2 regions of the Marinobacter gudaonensis genome follow, and region 2 is predicted to be linked to the other one. Evidence: riboswitches for the same ligand, from Rfam matches in the RefSeq annotation. Region 2 holds a riboswitch; the other holds the start of a gene.

Region 1 (9,582 bases), 360 kb from region 2:
CTCTGGCGGATGATGGACCCCACCGACAACCAGGGACAGTTTGTGGATCGCGGCAAGCAGTACCGGCCGGCTATTTTCTACCACAACGAGGCCCAGAAGCGTCTGGCGGAGCAGGCAGTGGCCGAGCTGGAGGCCTCCGGCGTGTATGACAAACCGGTGGTCATCGAGGTCGTGCCGCTGAAGAATTTCTACGCCGCCGAGGAATACCATCAGGACTATTACGAGAAGAATCCGGTTCGCTACAACTTCTATACCTTCAATTCCGGGCGTTACCAGTTCATCGAAAAGGTCTATGGCGAGGACTACCAGCTCGACTACAGCCGGTTCCAGGAGAACGCTACCGTGGATGCCAGCGATGATCTGGTGTCGAACGGTGGGGCAACGGCCAGTGCCGATAAGGCCGATGGCAAGGGCTTTGACCCCAAGACCTTCGAGATGCCAAGCCAGCAGGCCCTGAAAAAACGCCTGACGGATATGCAGTACGAGGTCACCCAGGAGGATGGCACCGAGCCGGCGTTCAATAACAAGTACTGGGACAACAAGCAGCCCGGCCTGTACGTGGATATCGTCTCTGGCGAGCCGCTCTTCTCCTCCCGGGACAAATACAAGTCTGGCACCGGCTGGCCAAGCTTTACTCGGCCCATCACCCCGGATGCGGTGGTGGAACGGGAAGACAACTCGCTGTTCATGACCCGCACCGAGATCCGGAGTCAGTACGCGGACTCTCACCTCGGGCACGTGTTCAACGACGGTCCGAAGCCCACCGGACTGCGGTACTGCATGAACTCGGCGGCGCTGGACTTCATCCCGCTCGACAAGATGGAGCAGGCCGGTTATGGCAAATGGATCGACGAGGTGAAGCCGAAGGCGGAGGTGGCCGGCCAATGAGGCATTCGAGCAGGTCGGATTAGCGCAGCGTAAACCGACACTCAGGTCACAACCAGAGATCCCCCACCGCCGTCTCCGGACTGAAGTGGTGCCAGACTTGCGCCTGCAACAGCTCGGCAGTGGCAAGGGCGTCGATCAGCGCGTTATGGGCGGCGTAATGGGGCAGGCCGTAGCGCTGCCTACTGTCGGCCAGGCGAATTGAAACCGGTTTCTGGCCGATCAGGCGTCGCCAGCCAGAGGGATTGCGGTTCGGGTACAGGTGCGCCTCAATGGCCATGGTGTCCAGGACCGGAAACCGGATGCCTTCGCCCAGGCGCCAGCGCAGGGCAATATCCAGGAAAGGCCGCTCGATGTTCCGGTAATGCACCACCGGCAGCCGGCCGTTCAGGCAGGCAAACAGCTCCTCCAGAATGTCCTCAAGATCCGGCGCTTGATCAATGTCGCTGTGGGTGATGCCGTGCACGGTGATGGAGGTCTGGTGCAGGGGCAGGCGGGGCCGGACTATCCAATGCCGCGCTTGTGCCAGCTGCACCCCGTCGAGCGTGAATGGCACAAGCCCCACGCTGACAATCGAATGTTGGCTGGCATCCAGGCCGGTAGTTTCAAAGTCCAGCGCTACCATCGGGACATCCCGGAGCGGGGTGTCGGCAGAGACGCATCCGCTTTCATAGAAAGCCTTGAGCAGAGGCGACTGGCTGCGTTCTGCCAGGGCCTGGTACTGCTCCGGCCAGGGTAGCCGCGTTACTTCCGGGTCTGTCTGGTTGGGCTCGGTAGGGGAGCGCTCAGACATTGCGGACCACCTGGGCGTTGTAGCGGAAGCGCAGGAATTTCTGGGCGTTACTCACCACCTGGAAGGCATCCTTGAGGTGGCTGCGCTCGAAGGGCGAGAGGTCCTCGGGGCGAACGTTGTTGTCGGGCTCCTTGCCCGCCTCGATCGCCAGGGCCTGGTGTCGTATCCGCACAATGGAAATGAACTCCAGGGCATCGCGCAGGTTGCCCAGGTCGTCGTCCAGCAGCAGTTTGGTGTTGCCGATGGCCTTGAGGCGTTCGAAAGAGTTCTGGGCGCGGGAGCCGCAGGCCAGCGCATGCACCCGGATCAGGTCCGACAGCGGCGCGGTGCCCCGGCGTTTCAGGTTGAAGGTCTTCTGCTGTTTGCCATCTTCTTCCAGCACAAACGTCCGGAAGAAGCCTATGGGCGGGGTCCGGTTCAGGGCGTTGCGCGCCAGCATGGCCAGGAATCGGGGGCTGTTGGCCGCCTTGTTTGCCACCAGGGTTTTCAGTTGCTCGGCGAAGTCAGTCTGGCCGTAGATCCCGTCCAGATCAAAGAAGATGTTGCTGTTCAGCAGCGCTTCTGCCTTGGGATTCTCGATCCAGTCGGTGAAGTATTCCTTCCAGACCTTCAGCGGCTGCCGCCATTTCCGGTTGGTGGCCATGATATCGCCGGTGCAGTAGCTGTACCCGCACTCCGCGAGGCCATCGGAGACAAATTTGGCCAGCGCGAGGAAGTATTCATCGTGCTCCTCCGGCACAAAACTGTCGTCCAGGATCATGGCGTTGTCCTGGTCGGTGACCACCAGTTGCTCATCCCGGGCCATGGAGCCCAGGGCCATAAAACAGTAGGGGATGGGGGGTGGCCCCAGTTTTTCCTCGCCAAGTTCCAGCAGCCGCTGGGTAAAGCTGCGGCCGATACCAGCCATGGCGCTGCCGATCATGTGGGAGTTGGCGTCTTCGTTGACCATGCGGACAAAGCTGTCGCGCACGTTCTGGCTGATCGCTTTGAGGCCCCTGACATCCTTCTGGTGATAAATGTTGCTGACCAGATAGAGACTGCTCTGGCTCTCGTACTTCACGATGTCCGACAGGGCAATGACGCCACGCACCTCGTCGCCTTCCATCACCGGCAGGTGGTGTACGTTGTTGTGCAGCATGGTGAGCATGGCTTCGAAGATGAACACGGAGGAGCCGATGGTGATGAGGTCTTCGGACATGATCTCGCTGATCGGCGTCTCCGAGGGCAACGCCTCGCTGAGTGCGCGGGTGCGCAGGTCGCGGTCCGTGATGATGCCCCGCAGCAGTGGTTTCTCGCCCTCTTCATCCATCAATAGCAGGGCCGACACGCCCTGCTCGGTCATGATTCGCGCCGCCTCCTGGAGGCGTACCGTGTGGGGCGCCGATACCGGCTTGCGGGAGATCAGCCGGGTCACCTTGGAGGTCATCAGCTCATTGGATTTCTCCCGCCGGGAGAGCGCGGAGCGCAGGCGACTGCGGTCCTCAATCTCGACAAAATCGGCAAAGTTGTCGTCACTTTCCCAGAGCAACTGGAAGATCTCGCCAGGAATCTTGTAAATCAGGGTGTCTTCCAGCGCCCTGGCCGGAAACCGCACCCGCTTGTTCATCAGCAGACCGAACTGCCCAAAGATTTCCCCCTCGCTGATACGGTTGTACAGCTCCCCGGAACGCCGGTAGATCTCAACCGCGCCGCTGCGCACATAGAACAGCCAGTTATTGGACTCGCCAAACTCGAGAATCTGCGTGCCGGCCCGGAAATAGACCACCTCAATGCCACCGACCACCTGGTCGAGCAGCTTATCGGGCATCTCGTCAAACGGCGGGTACTGGGCCATGTGATTGCGGATGTCGATGAGCTCGGCCTGCATAAGACTCCCGGGGCTGATGAAGAAAAGTCGTTGTCAGTACAGCAATATAGCAGCGGCGCCGGCCAGCGGCCATGTCGACCTTTGACGGATCTCATTGACCGCTCAGGCCCTTGTTGCTAGCCTTGCCGCACTTTTTCAGGTGTCCGTCGCGAAGCGCGACGGGTGAAACGGGAAATCGGTGAGCCTGGCCTGGCCAGCGCGAGTCCGATGCTGCCCCCGCAACGGTAAGCAGGATAACGGCAATCTGATGCGCCACTGTGTCGCGTGACATGGGAAGGTGATTGCCCGGGAACCGTCGGTTCCGCCTGCCAGCCCGGAGACCGGCCTGGAAAAACACCCGGTGTTGCGGTGGGCGACGCAGGTGGGCGAAATACCAGGGCCGTCTGCCGCTTTCCCGTGGCCTGCCTGACCTGCCGCCCGCCCTCCTGCCTGTTCCGCAACAAAACCCAGAATCCCGTGCGGGTGCGCGCGGAGTGCGGAGCAAAGCTGATGTCCTCAAAATCCTTTCCTGTTGTATTGGCGGGCGTGTCCCTCGCCGCCCTGCCGCTGGCCGTAATGGCCCAGTCTGACACCCAGGCCGATGCGCTTGATCCCATCGTGGTGACCGCAACCCTCGGGCCACAAACCGTGGGCGAGAGCCTGTCTTCCGTCACCGTGATCGAAAAAGACGACATTCGCCGCCAGCAGCCGGCCGAGTTCCGGGACCTGCTGCACGCGCAGCCGGGTGTGAATGTGGTATCGGACGGCAGTTATGGCAAGACCACCAGCGTATTTCTGCGTGGCGCAGGCAGTGCCGGCACGGTGTTGCTGCTGGATGGCATCCGCCTGCGCTCTGCCTCGGCGGGCATCCCCCCCTGGCAGTTTCTCCCGCCCGAGCTGATCGAGCGGGTTGAGCTGGTGCGCGGCGCCAAGAGCTCCCTTTACGGGGCGGATGCCGTTGGTGGCGTGGTGCAGGCCTTTACGCTTGAGCCGGAAGCGGCCCGGCAGGGCTGGGTGGAACTGTCTGGCGGCTCCCACAGCCTTCTGGAATCCACCGCTGGCGTGGCCGGGCGCGAAGGTCGCACCGGCTTTCTTGTCGGTGGCGTGTATTCGGATACCGACGGAACCAACCTCCGGGCTGGTGGCGAGGACAAGGGCTTTCGCAATGCCGGCGGACTGGCCAAGGTGAGCCACCGGTTCGACCAGGGCGGTGGGGCCGGTGTCACGGTGTTTCAGTCCGAAGGCAATACCGAGTTTGAGGGTGGCGATACGGACTTTCTGGTTCGCGCCATGGGCCTGTATCTGGAGGCCGTGGCCAGCGATTACTGGCGTACCCGGATCCAGTTTTCCGAGTCCCGTGACGAGCAGGATACCTTCGGCTCCTTCCCCAGCGTGTTCGATACCCTGCACCGGTCGGCCCGTTGGGAAAACACCCTCACCGCGGGCGTGCACGAGTTCGTGGTCGGCACCGAGGCAACTGTGGATGAGGTGGAAGGCACCAGCCAGTTCAGCGAAGACAGCCGCACCAACACCGCCGTTTTTGGCCAGGCCCGCCTGAATTTCGGCCCCACCGATGTGATGGCCAGTGCACGTCTGGATGACAACGAAGCCTACGGTAAGGAAGAAACCGGCGGCCTCGCCCTCGGTCACCAGTTCGATCAGGCCCACCGGGCACGGGTGAGCTATGCCACCTCTTTTCGAGCGCCCACCTTCAATGATCTTTACCTGCAGGTACCCTTTTACACCGGCAACCCCGACGTTGATCCGGAAGAGGGTCAGATGGTGGAAATTGGGGTAAGTGGCCGTTACAGCCATTGGTTCTGGGATGTGGCCGTGTATCAGAACGATGTGGACGATCTGATAACCTTTGTGTCCGACCCCGTAACGTTTGAAGGGACCGTGGAAAACGTCGAATCCGCGAGGATTCGCGGTATTGAACTGTCTTCAGGTTTCGAAACGGTGAACTGGGATGTGAATGCGGCCATTACCCTGTCCGACACCGAGAACCGGGATACCGGAGCGCGTCTGCCTCGCCGGTCGGAGCGCAATGTGCGGCTGGACGTGGACCGTCTGTTCGACCAGTGGTCCGTGGGCGCCAGCGTGATTGCCGAAAGTGACCGCTACAACGATGCCGCCAATAACAGCCGGCTTCCCGGTTACGGAACCCTGGACCTGCGCGCCGCCTGGAATTTCCTGCCGGGGTGGTCCGCGCAGTTCAAGGTGGATAACGTGCTGGATCGCCGGTACACCACAAGTGGCGGGTTCGACAGTGTTACGTTCGAGCCCTTTGACTATCTTGCAGCGGGACGGACGTACCTGGCGTCCATACGCTATGATTTCCGCCAGTAGTCCCATTCACTGACCCATGATGCCAGCGCCATGATCCAGCGCGGATTCGTTCTGCTTGTCGCCTGCCTTGTTCTGATGCCATCCCCGGCGCAGGCGATGTGCGCCGGGGATGCGCTGGGCAGGCAGGTGTGCCTGGAGGCGCCGGCGAGGCGAGTGGTTTCCCTGTCTCCCGGTGCCACCGAGCTTTTGTTTTCGGCCGGCGCCGGCGACCGGGTGGTGGCGGTGAGTGCCTGGAGCGATTACCCGGCAGAAGCCGCCAACCTGCCACAAGTGGGCGACAGTAATCGCCTGGATCTGGAAGCCATTGTGTCCCTGGCGCCGGAGCTGGTGGTGGCCTGGGTCGATGGCAATTCCCGGAGCCAGCTGGAGCGGCTCGCGGACCTCGGCATCACCGTCTTCTGGCTGGCCCCGCGTACCTTTGACGACATCGCCGTCGCCGTTGAAAATCTGGCACTGTTGACGGGCAATTCGGCTATCGGGAAGCGTCGCGCAGACGCCTTCCGGGCGGATATCGCTGAGCTTCAGGCGCGCTACGACGGCGCCGGCCCGGTGCGGGTGTTCTTCCAGATCTGGGACCAGCCGCTGATGACCGTCAACCGGGAAGAGCTGATCAGCAAGGCCATCGAGCTGTGTGGTGGGGTCAACGTGTTCGGCCACCTGCCGCGACTGGTGCCACGGCTCAGCATTGAGGCGGTGCTGGCGGCCAATCCGCAAGCCATCGTTACCGCCGGCGAAGCGGGCAAGGATAACTGGCTGGGGATTTGGCAACAGTACCCGGAGCTGACCGCCGTGTCAGCCGGCAACCTGTTCCTGGAACCGCCGGATCTGCTGGCGCGACCCACCCTCCGCTTTGCCGAAGGTGCGCGCCACCTGTGCCAGACCCTGGAGCAGGCCCGTGCCAATCTCTAGTTATTCCAGACCCCTGATTGTGCTGCTGCTAGCCGCCCTGGCGGCGGCACTGCTGTCGGTGAGTGTCGGTAGTACTTCCATTGGCATCGAGGACACGCTGCGCGTGGTTACCGGTGGCGGCAGCGCTCTGCAACAGACCCTGATTCTGGAGCTTCGACTGCCGCGCACCCTGAGTGCCTTCGCCACCGGTGGGCTGCTGGCGGTAGCCGGCGCCCTGATGCAGGTGCTGCTGCGCAATCCGCTGGCCGATCCCTATGTGCTTGGGCTATCCGGCGGGGCCGCCGTGGGCGCCCTGCTGGCCATGCTGGGCGGTGCCGCCGGCTTCCTGGTGTCCGGTTCGGCTTTTGCCGGTGCCCTGCTGGCGACTCTGCTGGTGTTCGGCCTGGCCCATGGCAGTGGCAGCTGGACGCCATCGCGGCTGTTACTGACAGGTGTGGTAGTGGCCGCAGGCTGGGGCGCTATCATCACCCTGATCCTGTCGATGACGCCGGCCAGTCGGCTGCCTGGCATGCTGTACTGGCTGATGGGTGATCTGTCCCACGCCGCCACGCCCTGGCCCGGCCTGATCATCCTGGTGCTGGTGTGTGTACTGGTCTTCCCCCTGGGGCGGGCTTTGAATGTTCTGGCCAGGGGCTCCCTGCAGGCGGCGGCACTCGGCGTGTCGGTGCGGCCCCTGGAGTGGTCCATCTACCTCATGGCCAGTCTGCTGACGGCCACGGCGGTGACCATGGCCGGCTCGGTGGGGTTTGTGGGCCTGGTGGTGCCCCATATGCTGCGGCTGGTCCTGGGTAACGACCAGCGACTGGTGCTGCCAGCGTGCGCCCTGGCCGGGGGCACTTTGCTGGTAATGGCGGATACCCTGGCGCGGGTGGTGATTGCGCCGGAGCAGTTGCCGGTGGGCGTGATTACTGCGCTGCTCGGTGTTCCCACGTTCCTGTATCTGTTGTACCGGAGTCGATGATGACGCGCCTGACCACAGAATCGCTGATCATCGATATTCCGGGGCGTGCTTCCGGTGCGCCGCTGGATCTGGCCATCGAGCCGGGGCAGGTGTGGGGGGTGTTGGGTCCCAATGGCGTGGGCAAAACCACCCTGTTGCATACGCTAGCGGGGTTGCGGGAGCTCAGAAGCGGAGACCTGCGACTTGATGGAACCCCGCTGCGTGACATCGGCCGCAAAACCCTCTCGCAACGGATCGGCCTCGTATTTCAGGACCGGCAGGATGGATTCCCGGCAACGGTTCTGGAAACCGCCCTGATCGGTCGACATCCCTGGTTGTCCGCCTGGCAGATGGAGAGTGGTGATGACCTGGCGATTGCAGAGCGAGCCCTCGAAACCCTTGATGTCATTCACCTGAAAGATCGTCTGATCAATACCCTCTCCGGTGGCGAACGCCAGCGGGTGGCCATTGCCACCCTGATGACCCAAAGCCCGGAGATCTGGCTTCTGGACGAGCCGACCAATCACCTGGATCTACAGCACCAGACCGCCGTCATGACCCTGCTGCGCCACCAGGCAAAATGCGATCGGGCGGTCTTTATGTGCCTCCACGACCTCAACCTGGCTGCGCGATGGTGCGACCAGATCCTTCTGCTGTACCCAGACGGCCAGGCCTGCTGGGGCCCGGCCCGGGACATGCTGGTGACCTCGGCACTTGAAAGCCTGTTCGGCCAGCGCTTGCTCTCTGCGGAACTGGACGGCTTCCCAGTGTTTGTACCAGGCTGATTTCCCGCCTGGCCAGGCCCCAACCCCGGCGGCAGCCGGGCGACTCCACCCCTGCAAATGTTAAATGTAGTCAAGCGCTAAGGCGTGATCCTGTGGTTGTGATAAAAGTGATGATTCACGTCATTTAACTATGTACCCCTGTGCTACGCTGGGGATGTGTTGGGCGCACTCCAACGGAGACTGTGTGGCCTGAACCACTCGATCACTGAGAGACTCACTTGATGAGAGTAGGCCTGCTGATTCTGGCAGCATTCTGGTTCGCTCCGGTTTCATCTCAAACGCTCCAGATCATGGGATCGAGTGAGGGTTTTCTCCCATTCTATTACGGCCACAGCCTGGATAAGGGCATTCTGGCCGAGGTGATCCAGGAGTTTAGTCAGGAGACCGGTATTGCCGCCGAGTTCCGCCCCATGCCCCGTAAACGGCAGGCCTGGGCCCTGGAAAACGGACACGCCAACGCGGTTTTCGCCAACCCACTGTGGATGCCGCTGCCTGACCGCATGCACGCCATAGGACCGGTGTTAACCTGGCGGGATCGAGTGTTCGCGCAACCTGGCCATAAACCCCTTTCCTTCGATGATCTTCAGGGCAGCGTCTGCCTGCGACGATGGTTTGTTTACAGTGACCAGCTTGAGCGGCGCCTCAGTGCCAATCTGGTACGCCTGGACGCGTACGATGCCCAGCAGATGCTGAGCATTTTTCTGCAAAAACGGTGCGATTACATCGTCATGAATGAGCTGGAGTTCCGGTTTCTGGCCCAGCTGCTGGGATTCGATCCGGATGGTTACAGCACCGGACTGATCGACGCCGAGTGGCCGGTTTACCTGGGCATCCTGAAAACCGAGAATGCGTTGATTCAGGCGGCGGAAGCGTTTTTCGCTGGCTACAGGATTGACGTGGAGGCCCTGCTTCCCGGATTGCCGCCTCCGGACCAGAGCCTCTCGATTCATCCGGATCCGTAGGGCGGCTGACCGCCCGAGTCAGGCCATTCGCTTCATGGTCCGGTCTCCCAGCACGAACTGATGTGCCAGGGCAGCGGCGACATGTAAGCCAATCATCGCCCACAACACGTTGG
Region 2 (9,582 bases):
GCGGCAAGTGCACTTGAGAGTCGTTTGTTCACCTGGTTTCCCTCTGGAGAGCTGTCGGCCTGTCGCGCGCATGATGGCCCGCTGAACGCACAATATCGAAAAGCCGAGCAATCCTAAAGCCACTTCTACCAAATCCATACGCCCTCTGACCCCTGATGGTTCATGCCGGCAGAGGGCGCAGGACGCCAGCCGTTATCGATAATCTACCATTCCAGCTGCGCACCGGTTTGGTACTCGATCACCCGGGTTTCAAAGAAATTCTTCTCCTTGCGCATGGTGGCCTGCTCGTCCAGCCAGGGCGAGACGTTCTTCGCCCCCGGAAAGGGCTCTTCCAGGCCCACGGTGCGCGCCCTGCGATTGGCCACAAAGCGGAACTGCTCGCTGTGGTACTCCGCGGAGTAACCCAGGATGGGGTCGCGCAGGATGTAATTGGCGTAGGCGGTTTCGGCGGCTTCGGATTCTTCCCACATCTGGCGCACGGCTTTTGGGTCGAAGGTAATGTTCTCTTCCTCGACGATCTGGTTCACCACTTTCAGGCCGAAAGAGAAGTGCATGGCTTCGTCCCGCAGGATGTACTGCAGCTGTTCACCGGTGCCACGCATCAGGCCCCGGCGCTGCAGGGCGAAGATGGGGCTGAAGCCGTTGTAGAACCAGGTGCCCTCGAACACGGCAGCAAAAAACAGATAGGACATGATGAATTCCTGCAGGTCATCGCGGTTGCGCAGGTTCATGTCCGGGCGCATGGCGGCATCCAGGCGTCGGTTGGCGATCTGGATCTTGCCGTTGATGGCGGGCACCACGCGGTAGCGGTTGTAGATTTCGCTCTGGTCCAGGTTGAGGGTTTCGATGCAGTGCTGGTAGGCCCAGGTGTGCATGGCTTCCTCGTACACCTGGCGGGCCTGGTAGATCTGAAGTTCCGGGGCACTCATTTTCTCCATCACCGCCAGGCCGATGTTGCGCATGGCCAGGATGTCGGAGGTGGTGAGGTAGGCCAGCACGTTCTCGTAGACGTGTTTTTCCGGCGCGGTCAGGCGGTGGTGGTAGTCCGAGACGTCCTGGGCCATGTTCACGTCCAGGGGGGTCCAGTGGTTCTTGTTGGCGTTCATGAAGTACTCCCAGGCCCAGGGGTACTTGAACGGTGCCAGCTGGTTGATGTCAGTCTCGCCGTTGATGACGCGCTTGTCGTCGACGTTCACCGGGGCCGGGCCCTGGTGGCTGGCGGTATTGGCTTCGGTTTTTGGTTCGTCGTCCCAATCGAGCATGTTTTTTTAACCTCCGAGTTCTTTGTCTCCCAGCCTACTCGGCTTGGGGGCGGAACCTGTCTGGTACACCCTCCCGAAAAACGCCCGTGAATACGTCCCTGTAGGGCTTGGCTGTGGCCATCCATGGCCACAGACATTTTCGGGAGGGTGTACCAGCCAGGTTCTCAGGCTTGGCAGTTGTAGTCGTATGTGCCCGTTGTAGGTCGGATTAACGCCCTACTGACAGGCCTCGCAGTCCGGGTTGTCGATGCTGCATACCTGCGGCTGCGGTGCCGCCACCGGGGTGGTTTTCTCTGCGCCGGTGGCGCCCAGGGAGCGCAGGTAGTAGGTGGTTTTCAGGCCACGTTCCCAGGCCAGCTGGTACAGGGCGTCGAGTTTTTTACCGCTGGGTTCGGCCATGTAGAGGTTGAGGCTCTGGGCCTGGTCGAGCCATTTCTGACGGCGGGCGGCGGCTTCTACCAGCCAACGGGCGTCGATCTCGAAGGCGGTGGCGTATCTCGCCTTGAGTTCGGCCGGGATGCGGTCGATTTGCTGCACGCTGCCGTCGAAGTATTTGAGGTCGTTGACCATCACGTTGTCCCACAGGCCCTCGGCCTTGAGGTCCCGGACCAGGGACGGGTTGACCACGGTGAACTCGCCGGAGAGGTTCGATTTGACGAACAGGTTCTGGTACGCCGGTTCAATAGACTGGGACACGCCCACGATGTTGGAGATGGTGGCCGTGGGCGCGATGGCCATGACGTTGCTGTTGCGCATGCCGTTTTTGGCGATCAGTTCGCGTACGGGAGTCCAGTCCAGGCGGGCATTGGTGTTCACCGAGAGGTCGCCGTCGCGGCGCGCTTCTTTCAGCAGGCTGATGGAGTCGATGGGCAGGATACCCTGCTGCCAGAGCGAGCCTTCGTAGCTTTCGTAGGCGCCGCGCTCTCCGGCCAGGGTGGCGGAGGCGCGCAGGGCGAAGTAACTGAGCTGCTCCATGGCCACATCGGCGAACTCCACCGCTTCCGGGCTGGAGTACGGCAGGCCCAGTTGGTAGAGGGCGTCCTGGAAGCCCATCAGGCCGAGGCCGACCGGACGGTGTTTATGGTTAGAATTGCGGGCCTGGGGCACGGCGTAGTAGTTGATGTCGATGACGTTATCGAGCATGCGTACGGCAGTGTTCACGGTGCGCTCCAGGCGCTGTACGTCCAGCTCGCCGTCCTTGATATGAGCGGCCAGGTTTACCGAACCCAGGTTGCACACGGCAATTTCGTCGGCGCTGGTGTTGAGGGTGATCTCGGTGCACAGGTTGGAGCTGTGTACCACACCCCGGTGCTGCTGCGGCGAGCGCAGGTTGCAGGGGTCCTTGAAGGTGACCCAGGGGTGGCCGGTTTCAAACAGCACGGTGAGCATCTTGCGCCAGAGCTGTTTGGCTGAGACTTTCCGGAACAGTCTGATCTGGCCCTGTTTGGCCAGCGCTTCGTAGTGCTCGTAGCGCTCGCGGAACGCATTGCCGTAGAGGTCGTGCAGGTCGGGCACGTCGCTCGGGGAGAACAGGGTCCAGTCCCGGTCTTCGCGCATGCGTTCGATCAGCAGGTCCGGCACCCAGTTGGCGGTGTTCATGTCGTGGGTTCGGCGGCGCTCGTCGCCGGTGTTCTTGCGCAGCTCCAGGAATTCCTCGATGTCGAGGTGCCAGCTTTCCAGGTAAGCACACACGGCGCCCTTGCGCTTGCCACCCTGGTTCACCGCCACGGCGGTGTCGTTGACCACTTTCAAAAACGGCACCACGCCCTGGCTCTGGCCGTTGGTGCCCTTGATGTGAGATCCGAGCGCCCGAACCGGCGTCCAGTCGTTGCCCAGGCCGCCGGCCCATTTGCTCAGCAGGGCGTTGTCCTTGATGGCGCCGTAGATGCCTTCCAGGTCGTCCTGCACGGTGGTCAGGTAGCAGGAGGAAAGCTGGGAATGGCGGGTGCCGCTGTTGAACAGGGTGGGCGTGCTGGCCATGTAGTCGAAAGAGGACAGCAGGTTGTAGAACTCGATGGCCCGCTCGTTCGGGTCGTCCTCGCGCAGGGCCAGGCCCATGGCCACGCGCATGAAAAACACCTGGGGCAGTTCCAGACGGGCCTTGTTCCAGTGCAGGAAGTAGCGGTCGTACAGGGTCTGCAGGCCGAGGAAGCCGAATTGCAGGTCGCGCTCGGGCTTGAGCGCCTCACCGAGGCGCTCGAGATCAAAGCCGACCAGGGCTTCGTCCAGCAGTTCGTGGCGAATGCCGGCGTGTATAAAGGCGATCAGCGCCTGGGGATACACCTCCGCCAGGGACTGGTTACGCGGCAGTTCCAGGGCTTCGCCGGTTTCCAGGCGCAGCTGCTCCAGCAGCAGGCGGGCGGTCACGGCGCTGTAGTCCGGCTCCCGCTCGATGCGGCCCCGGGCGGTCATGATCAGGGCCGAGAGCACTTCGGTTTCTTCAATGCCGTCGTAGAGATTGCGCAGTGCGTCGTCCACCAGAGATCCACCGTCGATGCCGTCCAGCCCGGCGGCGGCCTGCTCCACCTGCAGTTTCATCAGACCCAGGTCCAGGGGCGCGATGGTGCCGTCGGCCTTTCTCACGGTCAGGTGCGGGTGGGCTTCCACCGGCTCATCGATGGCCCGCTGGCGCGCGTGTTCTTCCCGGTACAGCACGTAGGCGCGAGCGACTTTTTGTTCCTCGGCCCGCATCAGGGCCAGTTCCACCTGATCCTGGATGTCTTCGATGTGGACCTTGCCGCCGGCCTTCAGGCGCCGGCTGATGGCCTGCACCACCTGGTCGGTGACCAGTTTGACGGCGTGGTTGATGCGGGCGGAACCGGCGGCCTGGTCGCCTTCCACGGCCAGGAAGGCCTTGGTGACGGCCACGCTGATTTTGGAGGCATCAAAGCCCACCAGGGTGCCGTTGCGTTTTATCACCTGCAGGGCCTGGGTGGAGGCCTCGGAATCGGTGTTCGGTTTGGACTGGGGTTCGGACTGGGATTCGGCCAGAGCGGAGGCGGACATGGTTGTTCTCCTGAATACGCGTTGAGTTCCTTTCACCTTCGCGTACGCAGGGGCGCACCTCGCCATGGGCATGGCTGGGCAACACCGGTCTGCTCACCTTGAAACGCGAAGGTGCAGTCATCTCCCTGGCAGGTCTTCGGACTCAGGGGCGTGAATCGTTGGATTCGGCCTCGCTCGGCGACTTCCCGGTTTCAACCAGTGTCGTAATGCCGTGCTTGTTCCCCAATACCGCTGCGCGTCAGTTCCGGAGTCTCACCGGATTCCCGATACCGGATGCGTTGATTACGAAGTAATCACTACATCTGGTATTTGACCAAGGATAAGAACACTATATACAGGTCACTCTTCAACAACAAGGCACTTTTCTGTAAAACCCCTGTCTGCACCGGTAACCTTCAGACTCGAGAGAACACCATGGCCCGAAACCTCTACCCGGTATGGGCGGCGCTGCTGCTCGTCGGCCTCTTCAGCTCCAGCCTCGCCCATGCTCAGAGCACTACTTTGAAGCCCTTCTCGGCCATGAGCTCGATTACCGACGGCTGGGAGCCCCTGAATTTCCCCAATATCGAGCAGCACACCCGTTATGAGCTGGTCACCGAAGACGGCCAGCAAGTGGTCAAGGCCACCACCGACGGCGGCGCTTCCGGCCTGATTGCGCGGGTAAGCGTTAAGCCCGGCGATTCGCTGATTCTGAAATGGCGCTGGAAGGTTTCGAACGTGTTCGACAAGGGCAACGCCCGCAGCAAATCCGGGGACGATTACCCGGCCAGGATTTACGTGGCATTCAAGTTCCAGCCGGAGAAGGCCGGCTTTTTCGAGCGGGCAAAGCGCAAGACCGTGGAAGTGCTGTTCGGCGAGTCCCTGCCCGGCAATGCCCTGAACTACATCTGGGCTAACAGCCTGCCGGAGGGCACCGTCATCGCCAACGCCTACACCGACAAGACCATGATGGTGGCGGTCAATTCCGGCAGGGAGCAGATTGGTGACTGGGTAACGGTTCAAAGGGACATTGTGGCTGACTATCGGCAGGCGTTTGGCGAAGCGCCGCCGCCCATTGTTGGCGTGGCCATCATGTCGGACTCAGACAACACGAGTGAGCAGGCCACCGCCTGGTATGGCGATTTACAGCTGGAACCCTGATCACAGTCACTGGAGTTCGCCGGGGTAGCCAGGAATCACGTAGGCGCCGGTGAGGTCTCGAACCGGGGGCACTTCACCCCTTTCCACCAGGCGCAGATAGGCATCATCGAACTCATCCCGCATCAGTGCCGCTCGGGGATGGGCCAGCGAGAAAATCCAGGCGAGATCCCGGGTGCGGACTTCCGATTCCCGGAGCATGTCATCGGATCCCGGAACCAGCACCTGTCGCACGGGCTGGCGATAATCCAGAAGGTAATCCCCCCGCCTGCGCTTGAGCATATCCACGGCCGAGCGGTGGTTGGGGGCTTCAGTGATGCGAATGTCTGGATGGGCGGCCAGCCAGTCCAGCAGTCCCGCATAGGTATAGCCGCCAATGACGATAACCCGCTTGCCCCGCAACTCTTCCAGATGAATGAGCGGGGGCGAGCTCTCCAGGTACCAGGCGCTCAAGTGCACGGGTGCCGGACTGATCCAGCTCTCCAGAACATTGCCCTGCAACACCGGGACTTCCGTGACCCCGGGCCACACGTCAATCAGGCCGTTGATCAGGTACAGGTACACCCGGCTCACCGGCAGATAGATGAACTCGGGCTGATAGCCTGCCTCAACAGCTACTTTGCGGGTCAGCTCGATAAAGCTGCCTGCCGGCTGGCCGTTGCTGTCCTGATAGGTAATCGGGGGAAACTCAAGGTACGCCACCCGCAGGATCGGGGCCGCCGCCACCGTTTCGGAATCTGATTGGGCGGAAGCGCCCATGACCGCGAACATCAAAAGGCACAGGCCGGCGAGCCGGGCGACGAGCACCCGCCCGTTCGCCAGCCTCCGGAACTCGGGAGCGTGGAAACAACAGCTGTACATGGAGTCCGTTTATCCGCTTTTATTTAAGGGAAGATTAACAGACACCGGCAGATCTGCACTGACCCAGGCCGCAAAAAATCCGGCCGGGATGTCAAATGTGGTTAACCACCATGTACAGGCCCACGCCGCCCATCACCAGGGTGTAGGGAAATGCCATGATAACCATCTTGCCGTAAGACAGCCGAACCAGCGGCGCGATTGCCGAGGTCAGCAGGAACAGGAATGCCGCCTGGCCGTTGGGCGTGGCCACACTGGGCAGGTTGGTACCGGTGTTGATCGCCACCGCCAGCTCCTGGAAATGCTCGTAGCTGATGGCGCCGGCTTCCAGCGCCTGCTTGACCTCACTGATGTACACAGTCGCTACGAACACGTTATCGCTGATCATCGAGAGCACGCCGTTGGCGATGAAGAACATGCCCGGTTGTTGGGCCTCGGGCAGCGACAGCACGTAATCGATGATCGGTTTGAACAGGTGCTGCTCGTGGATCACCGCCACCACCGCGAAGAACACGACCAACAGGGAGGTGAACGGCAGCGATTCCTGGAAGGCCTTGCCAATCTGGTGCTCGTCGGTAACGCCAGTAAAGGAGGTAATCAGGATGATCACCAACAGGCCGATCAGCCCTACCTCCGCCAGGTGCAGGGCCAGGCCCACCACCAGGATGGCGGCGGCAACCGCCTGCACCCAGAGTGCGGCCTGGTCAGCTTTGGTGCGTTTGGCGCGCTCGTTTTCAGCAAATTCCTCCAGCACCCGGCGCACCGGCTTGGGCAGCCGACCGCCGTAACCAAACCAGCGCAGCTTCTCCAGGGCCCAGCAGGTAACCAACCCCGCCGCCAGCACCGGCAGGCTCACCGGCGCCATATGCAGGAAGAACCCGGCAAAATCCCAGCCCACGACCTTGGCAATCAGCAGGTTCTGGGGTTCGCCCACCATGGTGGCAACGCCGCCCAGGGCAGTACCGATGGCGCCGTGCATCAGCAGGCTGCGCAGAAAAGCCCGGAAGTTTTCCAGATCTTCCCGGTGCAGTTCAATCACTTCGTCATCACTGCCAGCGTTGTGGTCCTTGTGCTGGTAGCCCTTGCCCGAGGCCACTTTGTGGTACACCGAATAGAAACCCACCGCCACACTGATGATCACGGCGGTTACCGTCAGGGCATCCAGGAAGGCCGACAGCAGGGCCGCAGCACTGCAGAACAACAGCGACAGCGCCGACTTGGAGCGCACCCCCACCAGGATCTGGGTAAACGTCACCAGCAACAGTTCTTTCATGAAGTAGATGCCGGCCACCATGAACATCAGCAGCAGGATGACCGGAAAGTTGGTGAGTACCTCCAGGTAGACCGCATCCGGCGTTGTCAGCCCGATCAGCAACGCCTCCACCGCCAGCAGGCCACCGGGCAGCAACGGGTAGCACTTGAGTGCCATGGCCAGGGTGAAAATGAACTCGGCAATCAGGAGCCAGCCGGCGGTTCCGGGGCCCAGGGTCCACATCACAATGGGATTGGCCACCAGAAACAGCAGGACGACCTGCTTGTACCAGACGGGCGCTTTTCCAAGGAAATTGTGGGTGAAGCCGGAGAGAACGGTTGTGGGCATGGCGAACATCTTCTGAGAAAGCGGTTTGTTGGTATTGTGTGCCAGAGGCCCCGCATCTTCCTTGATATTTGCGTACCAGGGTATGGTTCAAAGGTACAACGTTCCGACCGCTTTTGGTCTTAATAGCAAAAAGAAAAGAGAACAGGTCTGGCCAACAGCATTATTTTCGTAATATTACTTAATTAGTACCCCAGGGGCGACCGCATTCTAACCGATTTCCCGCCACATTCGGTGTTTTCATGAACATTTAACCGGAATTACCGGCTATCCGGGCATCTTGCCACGCTCATGTTAATGATATTGGTTTGCATTACGATTTCTTTAAGAATAAGATTCGGCGAATTTCGGTGAGTTCTTCACCGCCCGACCAACATCCGTGATGCAAAGGTGCTCTCCCTATGTCCGCCGCTTTCTTACCCACTCCCCTGGCACGCGCCATCCGACTTACCCTGAGCCTGGGTATTGTTGCCACGTCAATGCCCGCCCTGGCGCAGGATGACTCGCCGGAAAGTCTGGACGCCCTGGTGGTCTCTGCCACGGCGCTCAAAGTGGAGGCGCCGCTGGTGGAAACCCCGCGGCCCGCGTCGGTGGTCGAGGAGGAGGAACTCAGGGAGCGCAACGTGCAGTCCCTGGATGAAACCTTCCAGTATCGGGCCGGCGTGCTGTCGGGCCACTACGGTGACGACAACGACACCGACTGGCTCAAGATCCGGGGCTTTGACCAGGCCACCTATCAGGACGGCCTGCGCATCTACCGCGAGGGCTTTTACCAGTGGCTGCCAGAGACCTATGGCCTGGAACGGGTCGAACTGCTCAAGGGTCCGGCCTCCATCCTGTACGGTGAGGCGCCTCCGGGCGGCGTGATCAACGCCATCAGCAAACGCCCGACCAAGGAGGCTCAGGGCGAGGTGCTGGTGCAGGCGGGCACAGACAAGCACCGCCAGCTTGGCGTCGACACCTCCGGACCGGTCGCCGGAGCCGATAACGTCCGCTACCGGCTTGTGGGCCTGTATCGCGATGGCGAAGGCGACTTGGACTTCACCGAGAACGAGCGCTACTACGTCGCGCCCAGTCTGGCCTGGGACATTACGGACCAGACCAGCCTGACGGTCCTGGCCAGCTTCCAGAAAGACGACGCCATCCCCACCAACCCGTTCAAACTGGCCTACGGCACCGTTCAGGGCACGCCGTTTGGCAAGGTGGATCCTTCCACCAACTACAGTGAGCCCGGCTACGACACCAATGAGCGCACCCAGTCTTCCCTGGGCTATGCCCTGAGCCACCAGATCAACGATGTCTGGCGGTTCGAGCAGGATTTCCGGTACAGCGAGCTGGACCTGCTGTTGCGCAGCAGCTACATCTTCTTCCAGACCGGTCCGCGGGAAGGCCAGCGCTACCTGACCTACCGGGACGGTAAGATCGACAGCTGGACGGTCGATAACCGCGTGGTGGGCAACTGGTACACCGATCGCACCGAGCACACCTTCCTCGCGGGGGTCGATTACCAGGATCTGAATAACAAGGGTCAACAGAACGGTGTTGGCGGCTTTTCAATGTTCGGAAGCCCCATTGATCTGTTCGATCCGCAGTACGGCAACTTCACACCAATCACGCCCGCCGATCTGGTCGTTACCGAAATCGACAAGCAGCAGACCGGCTACTACCTCCAGCATCAGCTACGCCTGGACGACCGCTGGGTGTTCCTGGCCGGCGCACGCT

Evidence for each region. Region 2 has a riboswitch for cobalamin ahead of BM344_RS10120 (ribonucleoside-diphosphate reductase subunit alpha). Riboswitches for the same ligand answer to the same signal wherever they lie in the genome.
Region 1: it holds a riboswitch for cobalamin, as region 2 does, so the genes downstream of both, BM344_RS11635 (TonB-dependent receptor plug domain-containing protein) here and BM344_RS10120 (ribonucleoside-diphosphate reductase subunit alpha) in region 2, are expected to answer to the same signal.

The regions. Positions count from the first base shown of each region.
Region 1 is NZ_FOYV01000001.1:2,581,682-2,591,263, forward strand. It holds gene msrB (peptide-methionine (R)-S-oxide reductase MsrB) at 1-888, shown strand, start outside; gene BM344_RS11625 (3'-5' exonuclease) at 935-1,678, opposite strand; gene BM344_RS11630 (putative nucleotidyltransferase substrate binding domain-containing protein) at 1,671-3,545, opposite strand; cobalamin riboswitch at 3,666-3,888, shown strand; gene BM344_RS11635 (TonB-dependent receptor plug domain-containing protein) at 4,035-5,873, shown strand; gene BM344_RS11640 (cobalamin-binding protein) at 5,904-6,782, shown strand; gene BM344_RS11645 (FecCD family ABC transporter permease) at 6,769-7,743, shown strand; gene BM344_RS11650 (ABC transporter ATP-binding protein) at 7,743-8,507, shown strand; gene BM344_RS11655 (substrate-binding periplasmic protein) at 8,729-9,469, shown strand; gene BM344_RS11660 (hypothetical protein) at 9,562-9,582, opposite strand, start outside.
Region 2 is NZ_FOYV01000001.1:2,226,022-2,235,603, forward strand. It holds gene BM344_RS10110 (substrate-binding periplasmic protein) at 1-32, opposite strand, end outside; gene BM344_RS10115 (ribonucleotide-diphosphate reductase subunit beta) at 204-1,262, opposite strand; gene BM344_RS10120 (ribonucleoside-diphosphate reductase subunit alpha) at 1,479-4,268, opposite strand; cobalamin riboswitch at 4,379-4,601, opposite strand; gene BM344_RS10125 (DUF3047 domain-containing protein) at 4,683-5,408, shown strand; gene BM344_RS10130 (substrate-binding periplasmic protein) at 5,415-6,266, opposite strand; gene nhaB (sodium/proton antiporter NhaB) at 6,358-7,863, opposite strand; gene BM344_RS10140 (TonB-dependent siderophore receptor) at 8,262-9,582, shown strand, end outside.